DNA from 2 places in the Sporanaerobacter acetigenes DSM 13106 genome. Region 2 is predicted to be linked to the other one. Evidence: riboswitches for the same ligand, from Rfam matches in the RefSeq annotation. Region 2 holds a riboswitch; the other holds the start of a gene.
The links. A riboswitch is a leader RNA that binds a small molecule or an ion and turns the genes downstream of it on or off. The one in region 2 is predicted to bind FMN.

Region 1 (7,595 bases), on a different contig from region 2:
AAGGTGGCAACACACTGTGATGAGTACAATATGAAGGAAGACTTTTCTGTGGAACTGTCTTCTGACTTCAGTGTTGAAGATATAAAAAGTTGTGAAAACTGTATTCATTTCACAAGAGATCATAAATGCGATATAGACCTTGTAGATAAAGTTTTATCTAGTTTGGCAATGGAATTAGATAAAAGATAGTCCTTAATCTTTCATAGGACTATCTTTTTTGGTAAAATTAAATTAAAGTGTTTATATAGGAGTGAATAAAAATGATAGTACTATCTTGCAACAATTTATCTAAAACTTTTATAGTTGATACCATACTGGATAATATAACTTTTTCCATAAATAGTGGAGAAAAGATTGGTCTTGTAGGACTAAATGGTTCTGGAAAAACAACTCTTTTCAATATTTTAGCTGGAGAAATTTCTAAAGACAGCGGAGATATATATGTTCAAAAAGATTTAAAAATAGGATATCTAAAACAACATGTTCAAATTCAAAGTGACAAAACTGTATTTGAAGAATGCCTAGAAGTCTTTGTACCTATAATAGAAATGGAAAAAAACTTAAGAGAACTCGAAAAACAAATAAGTATAGAAGGAACAAAAGGTGAAACACAAAAACTAAATAAACTCATGGAAGAGTATTCTGATCTATTAGAAGAGTTTTCAAATAAAAATGGATATGGATTTAAGAGTGAAATAAAAGGTGTTTTAAAAGGCCTTGGTTTTTCTGATGAAGATATGGAAAAAGAAATAAACAAATTGAGTGGTGGGCAAAAAGCTAGATTGTCTTTAGGAAAACTACTTCTTGAAAAGCCTGATTTGCTTTTATTGGACGAGCCTACCAACCATTTGGATATAGAAGCTGTCACTTGGCTGGAAAAATTCCTAAAAGAATACACTGGAACTGCCCTCATCATATCCCATGACAGGTACTTTTTAGACAATGTTGTAGACAAAATATTTCAACTAGAAAATTTAACTCTTAAAACCTACAATGGGAATTATACTGAATTTATGAAAAAACGAAAAATAGAAATGGAACTTTTGAAAAAACAATATGACAATCAACAAAAGGAAATAGAAAGACAAGAAGAAATAATCAAGAGATTTTTAAGCTATGGTGGACAAAGATATATAAAACAAGCTCAAAGTAGGCAAAAACTCCTTGAAAAAATGAAAAAGGTGGACAAACCTGCAGCTGATGGGAAAAAAACAAAATTGAAATTTGAACCTAAAATAGAAAGTGGAAGAGAAGTGCTTAAAATAGATGAAGTAAGCAAATCTTTTGACGATGGTGTATTATTTAAAAATGTAAATTTCAATGTCTATAGAGGTGAAAAAGTAGGACTCATTGGGCCTAATGGAATAGGTAAAACTACTTTATTTAAAATGATATTGAAAAAAACATATCAAACTAGCGGAGATATAGCACTTGGGTCCAATGTTCATATTGGGTATTTTGATCAAGAACAGGAAAACTTAAATCCTGACAAAACTATAATTGATGAAATATGGGATGAAAACCCTGATTTAGATTATTATCAAATAAGAACTTATTTAAGTCAATTTTTATTTTTGGGTGATGATATATTTAAAGAAATAGGAGATTTAAGTGGTGGTGAAAGAAGCAGGGTATCCCTACTTAAACTTATGCTCTCTAAATCTAATTTTCTTTTAATGGACGAACCCACCAATCATTTGGACATAGACTCAAAAGAAGTTCTCGAAGGAGCTTTAGAAAGATATAATGGAACAATTTTAGTTATTTCTCATGACAGATATTTCTTAAACAAAGTGACAAATAAAATAATTGAGTTGTCTAAAGATGGCACTGAAGAATTTTTGGGGAATTATGATTATTATTTAGAAAAGAAAAATCAAGTCATAGAAGATTATGAAGAAGAAGAAACTAAAACTAAAACTCAAATGAAAATTGAAAGAAAAAAAGAAAGAGAAAAAAAAGAAAAAGAAAAAGAAAGAAAAATGGAAATTGCAAAGCTAGAAAATTTAATTGCAAATGAGGAGGAAAAAATCAAAGAAATAGATGCTCTAATGTGCAAACCCGAAATATATGATGAACCAGAAAAAGTACAGGACTTAGCCATGAAAAGAGATGAAGTTCAAAACAGATTAGATATGCTATATGAAGAATGGATTAATTTTACAGAAAGCTCATAGAAATTTTGTCCCCAACAAATCCACATCTTATTCACATTATCCACATATTTATCCACAAGTATTTTAGCTGTTTTAACTTAATTTTTTGGTTTTTTCCACATTATCCACACTTTTTCTCCCAAATTTTCATGAACTGTGTGGATAATGTGTGCAAAATTTGTTGATTATTTAAACCCTAACTCTAAATTTGGCTCTACATTTAAGTCAAAATTAGAGATATATCCACCCATATAGTTAAAATATGCAGCAGAACCTATCATGGCAGCATTGTCTGTGCATAAAATTGTTGATGGATATTTTATATCTATTCCTTCTTTATTTCCTCTTTCTAGAAACATATTTCTAAGTCCTTTATTTGCTGCTACACCACCTGCCACTACTATAGTTTTAGATTTTCTTTCAATAGCAAGTCTTATGGTTTTTTCTACAAGAACTTCTGTTGCTGCAGCTTGAAAACTTGCCGCTACATCTTCTATTGCTATTTCTTCTCCCATTTGCTTTGCATGATTTAGATAGTTTAGTACAGCAGTTTTTAATCCACTAAAACTAAAATCATAACTATCTTCTTCTAAACAAGGTCTTGGAAAATTTATTGCCTGACTATTTCCCTCTAATGACAATTTATCTATAAGAGGTCCTCCTGGATAGGGAAGCCCTAGGGATCTTGCTACTTTGTCAAAAGCTTCTCCAGCTGCATCATCTCTTGTCCTTCCTACAAGTTCATAGTCAGTATAAGAATTGGCTTGTACTAAATAAGTATGTCCTCCTGATACTACTAGACAAGTAAAAGGCGGCTCTAAGTCCTTGTGAGTGATGTAATTGGCACATATATGACCCTCTATGTGGTTTACCCCTACAAGAGGCACATCTAGTGCATAAGCTATAGCTTTAGCGCTAGATATACCTACAAGAAGTGCACCTACAAGTCCTGGTCCTCTAGTCACACCTACTATATCAATATCTTTAAATGTAATATTGGCTTCATCAAGAGCCTGTTGTATGATAGAATTCATGCTTTCTATATGTTTTCTTGAAGCAACTTCTGGCACTACTCCACCAAATTTTCTATGGATCTCAATTTGTGATGAAATAACATTTGAAAAAACTTCCCTGCCGTTTTTCAGCACTGCACAGGAAGTTTCATCACAGGAAGTCTCTATTGCTAATGTCATAATATCTTTTTTCACTATTTTTCACCTCAATCAAGTTTCTATTCTACTCTTTTCCACATGATAATTGCATCTTCATTGTTGTCAGAATAATATCCAGGTCGAATACCATATTCTTTAAACCCATATTTGTCATAAAGGGATTTTGCTACTTCATTGGTCTTTCTCACTTCCAGAGTCATAGCAACAATATTTCTGTCTCTACATATATCTATTAAACCTTCCATTATTTTATTTCCAACTCCCAGTCCTCTATATTTCTCATGAACTGCAATATTAGTCACATGTCCTTCATCTATTATGAGCCATATTCCACCATAGCCTACAACTTTTCCTTGAATTTCTGCTACTACATACTTTGCAAGCATATTTTTAGTTATTTCCAATGTAAAGGCCTCTTTAGGCCAAGGAGTAGCAAAAGAAGTCTTTTCTATATCTAAGACTTCATCTATATCTTTTTCAAGCATAGGCCTTACTAAAATGTCCATAGACATCACTACCTTTTCTTATATTCTCTTTGAGCTTGAGACTCTCTTAGATATTCTGGAACTAAATCAAAATAATTTTCTCTCTGACCTCTATTCCATTTAAGCATTGCCAACTCTCCTAAACTTGAAGCTCTAGCTCCATTTAAATGTATAGGAGCAAATATGGCCTTAGACCCCAATTTTTCACTTATACTGTCTTTATATATAGCTGTTCCATCGCCATTAAAGACAACTTTTTCTTCAAAACTTTGAACTTTTTCTATAAGTTCATCTATTTCCATTATAGTTGGTTCAAACCTATTTATAAGTATGCCATTTTCCCATTGGTATATTCCTGTAAAAACTCTATTTCTTCTTGCATCCATTATAGGGACAACTATTCCTCCAAAAGGAATATTAAATGCCAAGGCCTCCAAAGTTGATATTCCCAAAACTGGTTTATCTACAACATGGGCTAAACTCTTTATTGTAGCCAAACCAATTCTAAGTCCCGTAAAAGAACCTGGCCCTACTGCACCAGCAAATAAATCAATTTCCTCAATTTTTAAATTTAGGCTATCCATTATAACCTTTATCATAGGAATAAGTCTTTCTGAATGGGTCATGTCTTGATTTAAATTGTATTCACCTAGTACTTTTTCTTCATCTAGTACTGCACAAGTAGCTACCATACTAGATGTATCTATAGCTAATACTTTCAATCTCTCTTCAACTCCTCTATTATGCTTTTGTTTCTTTCTCCACTACCATATATATTAAGTATTCTCTCTTCATCATTGGAGCCTCTATTTATTTCTATGGTGAGTACATCTTCTGGAAGAACGTTTTTTATTTTATTTGCCCATTCTATAATAGACACTCCATTAGAATAAAAATATTCTTCAAATCCTAAATCATATATACTTTCTACTTCTTCTAGTCTATATACATCAAAATGGTATAGTGGAACTCTTCCCCTGTACTCATTTATTAGAGTAAAAGTAGGACTTGTCACATATTCCTCTACATCTAATCCTTTGGCTATGGATTTAGTCATAGTAGTTTTCCCTGCTCCTAAATCCCCTATTAGACAAATAATTTCTCCACCTTTTAATATTTTACCCAATTTGTACCCAAATTGTTCTGTATCTTTTGTATTTTTAAGTATCAATTCCATCTAAACTCAACCTTTCCATCCATAAACTATATATAATTATAGCATTCCCATAAAGTTTAAGCCATAAAAAAACTAGAGTCAAGGGGCAAATTGATATGCTCCTTAACTCTAGTTTTTATCTATGAAGTACTGGTGATACTTTTTTATATAAAAGCAATGTAATCAACGTAACTATTGCACCCTTAATCAAATTGAAAGGTGCTACTGCATATACTATAAGAGACTTTAAATCCACTACATATTTGTTAACTGCACTGCCCATAGCAACAATTTTATCTAATGGCATTCCAAACAATTTTGCATAGAAAGGTATCATTATGAAATAATTTGCAAAAGACATAACTACTGTCATAGCTATAGTACCTAAAATCATTCCAACAACTGCATTTTTCAAATTCTTTTCTTTATGATACATCCATCCTGCCACACATACAAATACACTTCCTACAACAAAGTTTGCAAGTTCCCCTACTACCATAGTGGAAGTTCCCCTTATGACAATGTGTAGTATATTTTTTATAAGTTCTATTAAAACTCCGGCCATTGGTCCTAATGCAAAAGCTCCCATAAGAGCCGGTACTTCGCTTAGGTCCATTTTCAAAAACCCTGGTGCAAACCATAGTGGAAATTCAATGAGCATAAGTACAAATGAAACAGCTGAAAGAATCCCAATTTTGGTCAACATCTTTGTTGACATCTTACCTTTTTCTTTTTTCAATTCCATAAAAAATCCCTCCAAGTATAATATTTCTCCAGGGACTTAAGAAGGATTACAAAACCCCGAAGGAAAACCTTCGGGGCAAAATATACTTTTTAAGTATACAATATCTTCTTCCATCCAGACTTTAACTGTCGGCTTTGGATTTTCACCAAATCAACCACATAAACGATATATGGCTCGCGGGCTATAACCGCCGGTGAGGAATTGCACCTCGCCCTGAAGATTATTTATTTATACCTTCATTATACAATATAAATAAAATATATGTCAACTTTTAACTTCTATAAACTACTTCTCCATTTATAATAGTTGCATAAGTCTTACAATCTATATCTTTTAGTGGATTCCCATCAAATATAACTATATCTGCATCCTTTCCCACCTCTATACTTCCAACTCTATCAGCAATTCCTATGATTTCAGCAGGATTTATAGTTATAGCTTTTAATGCTTCCATTTCATCTAATCCAGATTTAGCTGCAAGTCCAGCACAAAGAGGTAAATATTGTAGTGGAATAACTGGTGCATCTGTAATTATAGCAATTTTGACTCCTGCTTCATGAAGTATTCTTGGAGTATCAAAAGTTTGATTTCTAAGTTCTATTTTGGATCTATCAGTCAAGGATGGCCCAACAAGAGCGGGTTTGTCTTCCTCCTTCAAAATATCTGCAATAAGATGACCTTCTGTACAGTGATCAAGAGTTATATCTACATCAAATTCTTTGGCAATTCTTATAGCAGTCAATATATCATCTGCTCTATGGGCATGAGCCTTAAGTGGAATTTCTTTTTTAAGTACCTTTGTCATAGCCTCCATTTTAATATCATATTCTGGCATCTTGGATGGATCTTCTACTGCACTTTCCTTTTTCTTTAAATATTCTTGTGCTTTAAATAATGTTTCTCTCAAAATAGCTGCTGTAGCCATTCTAGTTATAGGAGATTTTTTCTGGCTCTCATAAACCCTCTTAGGATTTTCACCAAAAGCAATTTTCATAGCTACTGGTTCTTTGACAATCATATCATCTACTCTTTTTCCATAAGTCTTAACTGCTACAAACTGTCCTCCTACTACATTGGCACTTCCAGGCCCTGTAACTGCTGTGGTCACTCCTCCCATATAGGCCTCTTCAAAGGCACGATCCATAGGATTTAAACCATCAATAGCTCTCAACTGAGGAGTCACAGGATCTACCCATTCATTCCCGTCATCACCTTCAAAACCCATTCCATCTTCCCACATACCTATATGGCAATGAGCATCTATAAATCCTGGAGTAACCATTTTACCTTCTGCATCTATTACTTCTGCATCTAATGGTGCTACAATATCTTTACCTATTTCCACAATTTTTCCTTCATTTATTAATATACTTCCTCCTTCAATTACTTGTCCTTTCATAGTATAAATATAACCATTTTTTATAAGTAACATATATATTCCCCCTTGGATATAATCAACTAATATTATATCTTTTATTTTTACTTCTATCAACAGTCCTAAAAGCCTTTTCTATAGCCTGAGACAACTCTTCAATTGTATAAGGCTTTTTAAGAATGTAATCTATAGTATCAACATTATACAAATTATTTTCTAAATATCCTGTCATAAGTACAAAAGGCTTATAAGGATATTTTTCTTTTACCAATTTTGAAACTTCAATACCATTCATATTTGGCATAAAATAATCACATATTATTAAATCATATTCCTTTTCTTCAAGTCTTTTTAAAACCTTTTCTCCTTTGGTCTCTAAATCTGCATCTATATTTAATAGTGCAATAAGCTGAGAAACGGTACTGGCTACAGAATATCTGTCATCTACTACCAGTATATTTTTAGCGCTGATTTGAGCCATTTCTGGTTCTAATTCTGATTCCTTC
Region 2 (7,595 bases):
AATAGATGTATTCCTACATGTTTTAAAGTGATAGTCCAGCCACTTATTAAATTCATTTTCATCTAAAAAATTGATGCTATCTCTCATCATATGAACTATTCCATCAGTTCCAACATGATCCAATTTTTTAACTTTGAATTTAGCCATCATTTCTTCAATTTCATCATAAGTTAAAAAATAAAAATAATCTCTATCATTCCCATATTCTGCTCCAAAATTTATCATTAATATAATCCCTTATCTCTATTTATATGAATAACATATTGAGCATATATATTTATATATGCTATAGCTAAAATTCCATCTGGTTTTAATACCCTTAAACATCTAATGTTTTAGAACCAGCTTTAATCTTCTCATCTAATACATAAGTTATAGTTCCATGAAAAATCAGTTTATCACATCCCTCAATCAACTTAACACATTTATTAAATAATTCATCTTTTTTATTGTACAAAATAACCACCTTTTGCAAATAACATTAAATGTTCTTGCTTATTCTAAATCATAAGAATATATTATCTCAAAATCATTTTCATTTACAATAGATAGTTCCAACCTAACGACTTTCCCTTTAAATTGATGAAATCTATCTGTCATCTCCCTTATAATAGCCCCCATATCTTCTGTTTCACTACCATAAAGAGATATATGAGGCAACCATAATTCTAAATCAGCTCTAGTCCACATATTACAATAGGAATCAAATTCTTTGTGATATTCCTCATAATATCTCAATAACTTCCTTGAAACAGAAGGTATGCAAGCTATGCAATTGGCAGATAGAAGACTTAATGCAGAGCAGTTAATGTCAAATGATTTTTTGCCTTGGGCAAATTTCCTAGTGTACGGCAAAACTTCATCTACATCAATATCAATTAAGTTCGCAAATGTAATGTGTCCATAAATAGGACCATGTTCAATGCCAAATACATCTAATGCTCCTCTAACTTCATTTAATTTTTGATTAGTCGATTCATCTAATATCCAAATAGCACAAATATCTTTTCTCATTTCCATTCCCCCTAATATCAGATATATATTATTCTAATCAACCATTGCTGATACCACTTGTAATAATGCAATAGTATAGTCCCATATATAAACCATGCCATATTACATACCTTCCTTTTATAATTTTCATCTCAAGCTAACTAATATATAAATTATGCAATGTAGCTTTATAATTAATTTTAATCATATACTACTTATTCCATGCTTTTCATCAAAATCCTTCCAAAAACTAATTTTTTTGTAAAAATAAAAACACCTCTATCCTATTAGGGAAAACTAGAACTTTCCCATGGGTTATAAAGAAAATAGTTCTTCTATTTGATACAAATAAAAGAACTATTTTTACTGTCTATTAAATTGTTTTTAATAAATTTGCCATTTCTATTGCTGTCATTGCTGCATCATAGCCTTTATTTCCACTTTTAGTTCCCGCTCTTTCAATAGCTTGTTCTATATTGTCCGTTGTAAGTACACCAAATATAATCGGTATTTCTGCATCCAAAGAAGTATTAGCTATGCCCTTTGATACTTCACTTGATACATAGTCAAAATGAGGTGTTGAACCTCTTATCACAGCACCAAGACAAATCACTGCATCATATTTTTTAGATTTAGCTAATTTCTTTGCAACTAATGGAATTTCAAAAGCTCCAGGAACCCAAACAATTTCTATATCTTCTTCTTTTGACCCATGTCTTTTTAACCCATCTATAGCTCCCGATAACAGTTTGCTACCTATAAATTCATTGAATCTGCCTACAACAATAGCAAATTTCAAATCATCGGATATTAATTTTCCTTCATACGTTTTCATTATTTTCACTCCTCTATTTTATATTCAATATATGTCCCATCTTATCTTTTTTAGTTTTTAAATAAAAATAGTCTTTTTCATTTGGATTTATTTCTATAGGCACTCTTTCAACTATTTCTAATCCATAGCCAGACAATCCATGAATTTTTTTAGGATTGTTAGTCATGAGTCTTATCTTCTTTGCTCCAAGATCTGATAATATTTGAGCACCTATTCCATAATCCCTCAAATCTTCTGGATATCCTAAGGCTAAATTAGCTTCTACTGTATCCATACCTTTTTCCTGAAGCTCATAAGCTTTGATTTTATTTATCAAACCTATCCCTCTTCCTTCCTGCCTCATGTATAAAAGTATTCCTCTCCCTTCTTCATTTATTTTTTTCAAAGCTTCATGAAGTTGATCTCCACAATCACATCTAAGTGAACCAAATACATCTCCTGTCAAGCACTCAGAATGGACCCTTACAAGAGCTGGCTCCTCCTCCTTTATATCTCCTTTGACTAATGCTACATGATGTTCCCCATTTATTTTGTTTACATATCCTATAATATTAAAATCACCATAAATAGTAGGTAATTTAGCTTCTGAAACTTTTGTTGCTAAGATTTCATTTTTCCTTCTATATGCTATCAAATCAGCAATAGTTATTATTTTGATATCAAACTTTTTGGCATATTCCATAAGCTGTGGTGTTCTTGCCATTGTGCCATCTTCATTCATTATTTCACAAATTACCCCTGCAGGATATAATCCTGCTAATCTTGCAAGATCTATAGCAGCCTCTGTATGTCCCGCTCTTTTTAATACTCCACCTTCTCGCCCTTTTAAAGGAAAAACATGTCCTGGACGTCTAAAGTCATCATCACATACATTTGAATCCAATACTTTTTCTATAGTCAATGCTCTTTCTCCAGCTGAAATTCCTGTAGTAGTATCCTTGTAATCAATGGAAACAGTAAAAGCTGTTTCATGATTGTCAGTGTTTTCCCTCACCATTTGATCTATGTTTAATTCCTCTAGTCTTTCTCCCACTATGGGCATACAAACAAGTCCCCTAGCATATTTAGTCATAAAATTTATCTTCTCAGTAGTAACTTTTTCTGCTGCTACTATTAAATCTCCTTCATTTTCCCTATCTTCGTCATCAACAACTATGACAAAATTGCCTTTTTTAATCTCCTCCAGTGCTTCCTCTATAGTATTAAACTTTGCCATTTTAACCCTCCTCATATAAATCCATTTTCTCTTAAAAAATCTCTATCTATTTTACTTTCACTTTCCTTTTTTCCACTTTGTAAAAACCTTTCAACATATTTCCCAATTACATCACATTCAATATTGACTAAATCTTTTATATTCTTCTTATTTAATGCAGTAGATTCTTTAGTATGAGGAATTATTGATACTTTGAACATTTCTTCATCTACATAGCCTACCGTAAGACTCACTCCATCTATGGCAACAGAACCTTTATAAACTATATATTTTAATATTTCTTTAGGAGCAACTACACTTATCCATATAGCATTTCCTTCACTTTTAAACTCTTTTATGGCACCAGTTCCATCTATATGTCCGGATACTACATGTCCCCCCAATCTATCTCCAATTTTTAATGCTCTTTCTAAATTCACAAGACTTCCACTCTTCAAAAATCCCAAATTTGTTTTCCTTATAGTTTCAGCCATTACATTTGCTTTAAATAAATTTTCATCAAATTCATTTACTGTTAGACAAACTCCGTTGACAGCTATGCTATCTCCTATAGAAATATTTTCAACTATTTTCTTACATTCAAAAGTAATTGTCCATATTTTATTTTCATTGACTATGTCTAATACTTTTCCTACTTCTTCTACAAGTCCTGTAAACACCTTATCACTTCCTTACTTTAAATAACCTTCAATCATTATGTTCTTGCCCATGCTTGTAATCTTCACATCTTGTAAACATATGGCATCCTCTAAACACTCCACCCCCTCCCCTTCAACTGGAGTCTTAGCATCTTTTCCACCTATAATCTTTGGAGCAATAAAAAATATAACTTTATCTACTAAGTTCTCCTTCAAAAAACTGAAGTTTACTTCTCCACCTCCTTCAATAAGCAAGCTATCTATTTTTTTATTTCCCAATTCTTCTATGAGAAATTGTAAATCTACTTTATGGTTTTTAGCTGGAGTTATTATTACCTCTGCTCCCTTTTCCTTAAAAGCTTTTATATTTTCATCTGCTGCAAGATTAGTTACTGCAATAATAGTATTTGAAGGATTTATGTTTAATACTTTTGATGTAATAGGAGTCCTTCCATGACTATCTAATACAATTCTTATGGAATCTTTACACTCTATTTTATTTAGTCTTGTATTTAGCGTAGGATCATCCGTTATTACTGTATTTACTCCCACCAATATAGCTGAAACTTTTTGTCTCAATATATGTCCATATTCTCTTGCTTTTTCATCTGTCACCCATCTTGAGTCCCCTGTGCGTGTAGCTATTTTCCCATCTAAACTCATACCTGCTTTCATAATAATAAAGGGTCTTTTAGTAATTATATATTTAATAAATATTTCATTTAATTTTTCTGCTTCTTTTTTTAGAATTCCAACCTCCACTTCAATTCCATTTTCTTTTAATATCTTTATTCCATTTCCTGAAACTTCAGGGTTAGGATCCTTCATAGCTACTACTACTTTTTTGATTCCACTTTTCACTATCCTATTGACACAAGGCGGAGTCTTTCCAAAATGAGAACAGGGTTCCAAGTTAACATACATAGTAGTGCCATATACATCTTCTATAGCATTATTTAATGCATTTATTTCAGCATGATTTCCCCCATAACTCTCATGATAACCTTCAGCAATTATCTTCCCGTTCTTAACAATCACTGCTCCTACTAGAGGATTGGAACTTGTAAATCCCATCCCTTTTTCTGCAAGACTTAAAGCTCTTTTCATAAAATATTCATCATTCATAAAATCCCCCCAAAAAATTATTAAAAGCCCTGAAATAAATTTCAGGGCTTAATTAACCACTTTCCACTTTTATAGTTATAAAGATAGTCATAAAAATTATTTTTATAACTATTCAATACCTTCTTTCATCCAGACTATACTGTCGGCTTCGGAATCTCACCGAATCTGCCTATTAGGCTCGTGGGCTTTACCACCGGTGGGGAATTTCACCCCGCCCTGAAGGAATATTCTGTTTTCATAATTATACCATATATTGAAGTCAATGAAAAGAATTCTTTAAAAAACAACAACATAATTTTCTATATTCCTATAAATCTGATATCTTCATCTTGATACCATTCAAATTTTCTTAATCTTAAATTAGAATCAATATTTATTATTTCTGGTTGATTTATATTTTCTATTGGCATATTATTTCCTCCGTTCTTTATTCATTCTTGCCCAATATCTTTAAAATTTCTTTACAATTTTCATGTAGCACATCCTTTTATTTATATAATTGTCAAACTTCTTAAATATCTTCCTTCTCCATTTATATATTCTGGAGATTGTACAAAACCAACTTGAACTAAATATTCATTTGTAAAACCAAAGACTTGATGCCACAGTTCTATTGCTATTTCTTTCATATTGTTTTCATGTTTTATAGCAGTTAATTCAGTGGCTCCTTTTTCAAATCTATCAAAAGTAGATTTAACTATATCATATATTTGATTTAGTACAATATCTGATATTTCATTAATAATCTCATTATCAGACCTTTCAAAAACAGGGACATTACATTCTATAGTGCTATCTTCCTCATTTATACTTAAATATTCAAATTCCTCAAGAAATTTAACCATATCTTTTTCATTTTTAGATAATTTATTATAAACTATTTCATTCTTATAACTCTTCCAAACAATTTCACCACATTTTTCTACAATCTCACTATTTTTTTGTTCTATTAACCTTATATAATCTAAATTTAGCTCATTAAATGGTGTTGCACTTTCAAGATTTTTTTCAACTCGTCTAAAAAACCTAAACACATCTTTCCTAGTACCATCTGAATCTCCAAAACTATTGAAGATAAAGTTTTGACTTCTATAATTATTGCTACTACACAGTAGTTTATTACTATGACTTTGTACACTTTCGCTATCCTCATATCCAAATATTATATAATCTCTATTTCCTGGTTGTATTTTAGAAGATAAAAAAATATTCTTCTCTTCAAAAAAGTCAAAAGCTGTACCATCAAAAATATCATCACAAACTATATGATATAATAGCTTTTCTTTAGAAAAAGAAGAATAGTTAGATAACTTAGATATTTTTTCATAAATCTGTTCCTTTATATCAATTATTTTGCTACCTATAATTTCTCCAATATCCTCAAAATACGTATCTAATAATGGCATGTCCTCTTCTAAAAACACAGGAAAGTTTAATTTATATTTGTTTTCTATTACATCTATTGCATTGATACGTTTTAAACTTTCTATTATACAATCAAATTCTTCTTCTTCAATTTTTATTATTTCTATAATTTCATCTTTTGATATAGAATATGGCTCATTGTGTGCTATTAAATATAATATCTCTGATACAAATTTTTTGCTACAAACATATCCAGGATTAAATTCATCATAAGAACCATTATCTCCAAAAAAATATATATCTAATTTCTTATTCATTCGTAGCACCTCATCATCTACTTATTGAAAACTGACATTATTATTTCATCATAATATTTTCCATCTTTGAATATTTCATCTTTTAAAATTCCTTCTACCTCAAATCCACACTTCTCATAGCATTTTTTAGCTCTTACATTAAATGAAAATGTACTTAATCTTATTTTACGAATATTCATATTATTAAAAATAAAATTCATAAGCACTTTCATTGCATCAGTACCATATCCTTTTCCCCAATATTGCTTGTATCCAATCATAATACCAACAGTTGCAACACGAGATAACCAGTTGACTTCTTGAATACCACAGCCACCAATATATTTTTTTGTTTCTATATCTTCTATGGCAAAATTATAGCTACCATCTTGACTACTTTTCTGCGATCTTACCCATTCTTCCTCTTCCCATAGAGTCATTGGAAAAGGAATATTTGTAACTAAAAATTTTTTAAGTTCCTCATCATTTACAAATGATGTTGCTATTGGTATATCTTCTTCTCTATAAGCTCTCAAGCAGACTTTTTCTCCATAATACATTTACAATTTCCCCTTTATAAATTAAAGTTTTTCTCATATCAGATTTATATTTACATTAAAGTAAATTCAACTTCCTCAATACTCTCAAGCTTCATATCATTAAATATAAAGCACAAGATATATGGCATTTTATCGACAATTCTCCAAAAATCAGCATATTCAAAATTGGAATTAAAATAATTTATAATTGTACTTAATGCAGTACCATGAGTTCCAATAACTACATTTTCCCCAAAATTATTTCTTATTACATTAAAAAGGGCAGTGACATTGCGTTCTTGGACTTCTCTTAAAGATTCTCCTCCCAAAAGTTTGAAATCAAAATCTTGCCACTGTTTTTCAGAAAATCCCCTGAAATCCTCTACCCATTCACCAACCTTACGTTCACAAAAATCATTGTTAGTTATTATTTCAAGCCCACTATTCTCTGCAAAATCTTTTATCGTATCAATAGCTCTTTTATATGTACTAGAATAGATAGCAGTAATATCCCTATTCATCAATGCATTCGTAACCTTTTTTGCATCTGCAACCCCTTGTTCTGTCAAAGGACGTGTCAAATCATCC

Region 1: it holds a riboswitch for FMN, as region 2 does, so the genes downstream of both, BUA21_RS00725 (ECF transporter S component) here and ribD (bifunctional diaminohydroxyphosphoribosylaminopyrimidine deaminase/5-amino-6-(5-phosphoribosylamino)uracil reductase RibD) in region 2, are expected to answer to the same signal.

What each region holds. Positions count from the first base shown of each region.
Region 1 is NZ_FQXR01000002.1:137,438-145,032, forward strand. Features, by position in the region: gene BUA21_RS00695 (hypothetical protein) at 1-189, shown strand, start outside; gene BUA21_RS00700 (ABC-F family ATP-binding cassette domain-containing protein) at 261-2,177, shown strand; gene tsaD (tRNA (adenosine(37)-N6)-threonylcarbamoyltransferase complex transferase subunit TsaD) at 2,342-3,349, opposite strand; gene rimI (ribosomal protein S18-alanine N-acetyltransferase) at 3,388-3,834, opposite strand; gene tsaB (tRNA (adenosine(37)-N6)-threonylcarbamoyltransferase complex dimerization subunit type 1 TsaB) at 3,843-4,535, opposite strand; gene tsaE (tRNA (adenosine(37)-N6)-threonylcarbamoyltransferase complex ATPase subunit type 1 TsaE) at 4,532-4,990, opposite strand; gene BUA21_RS00725 (ECF transporter S component) at 5,106-5,714, opposite strand; FMN riboswitch at 5,813-5,939, opposite strand; gene BUA21_RS00730 (amidohydrolase) at 5,986-7,146, opposite strand; gene BUA21_RS00735 (ATP-binding response regulator) at 7,169-7,595, opposite strand, start outside.
Region 2 is NZ_FQXR01000023.1:9,401-16,995, forward strand. Features, by position in the region: gene BUA21_RS13890 (hypothetical protein) at 1-225, opposite strand, end outside; gene BUA21_RS14805 (hypothetical protein) at 320-457, opposite strand; gene BUA21_RS13895 (hypothetical protein) at 496-1,014, opposite strand; gene ribH (6,7-dimethyl-8-ribityllumazine synthase) at 1,367-1,828, opposite strand; gene BUA21_RS13905 (bifunctional 3,4-dihydroxy-2-butanone-4-phosphate synthase/GTP cyclohydrolase II) at 1,842-3,044, opposite strand; gene BUA21_RS13910 (riboflavin synthase) at 3,056-3,703, opposite strand; gene ribD (bifunctional diaminohydroxyphosphoribosylaminopyrimidine deaminase/5-amino-6-(5-phosphoribosylamino)uracil reductase RibD) at 3,716-4,807, opposite strand; FMN riboswitch at 4,921-5,035, opposite strand; gene BUA21_RS13920 (hypothetical protein) at 5,299-6,489, opposite strand; gene BUA21_RS13925 (GNAT family N-acetyltransferase) at 6,507-7,028, opposite strand; gene BUA21_RS13930 (histidine phosphatase family protein) at 7,079-7,595, opposite strand, start outside.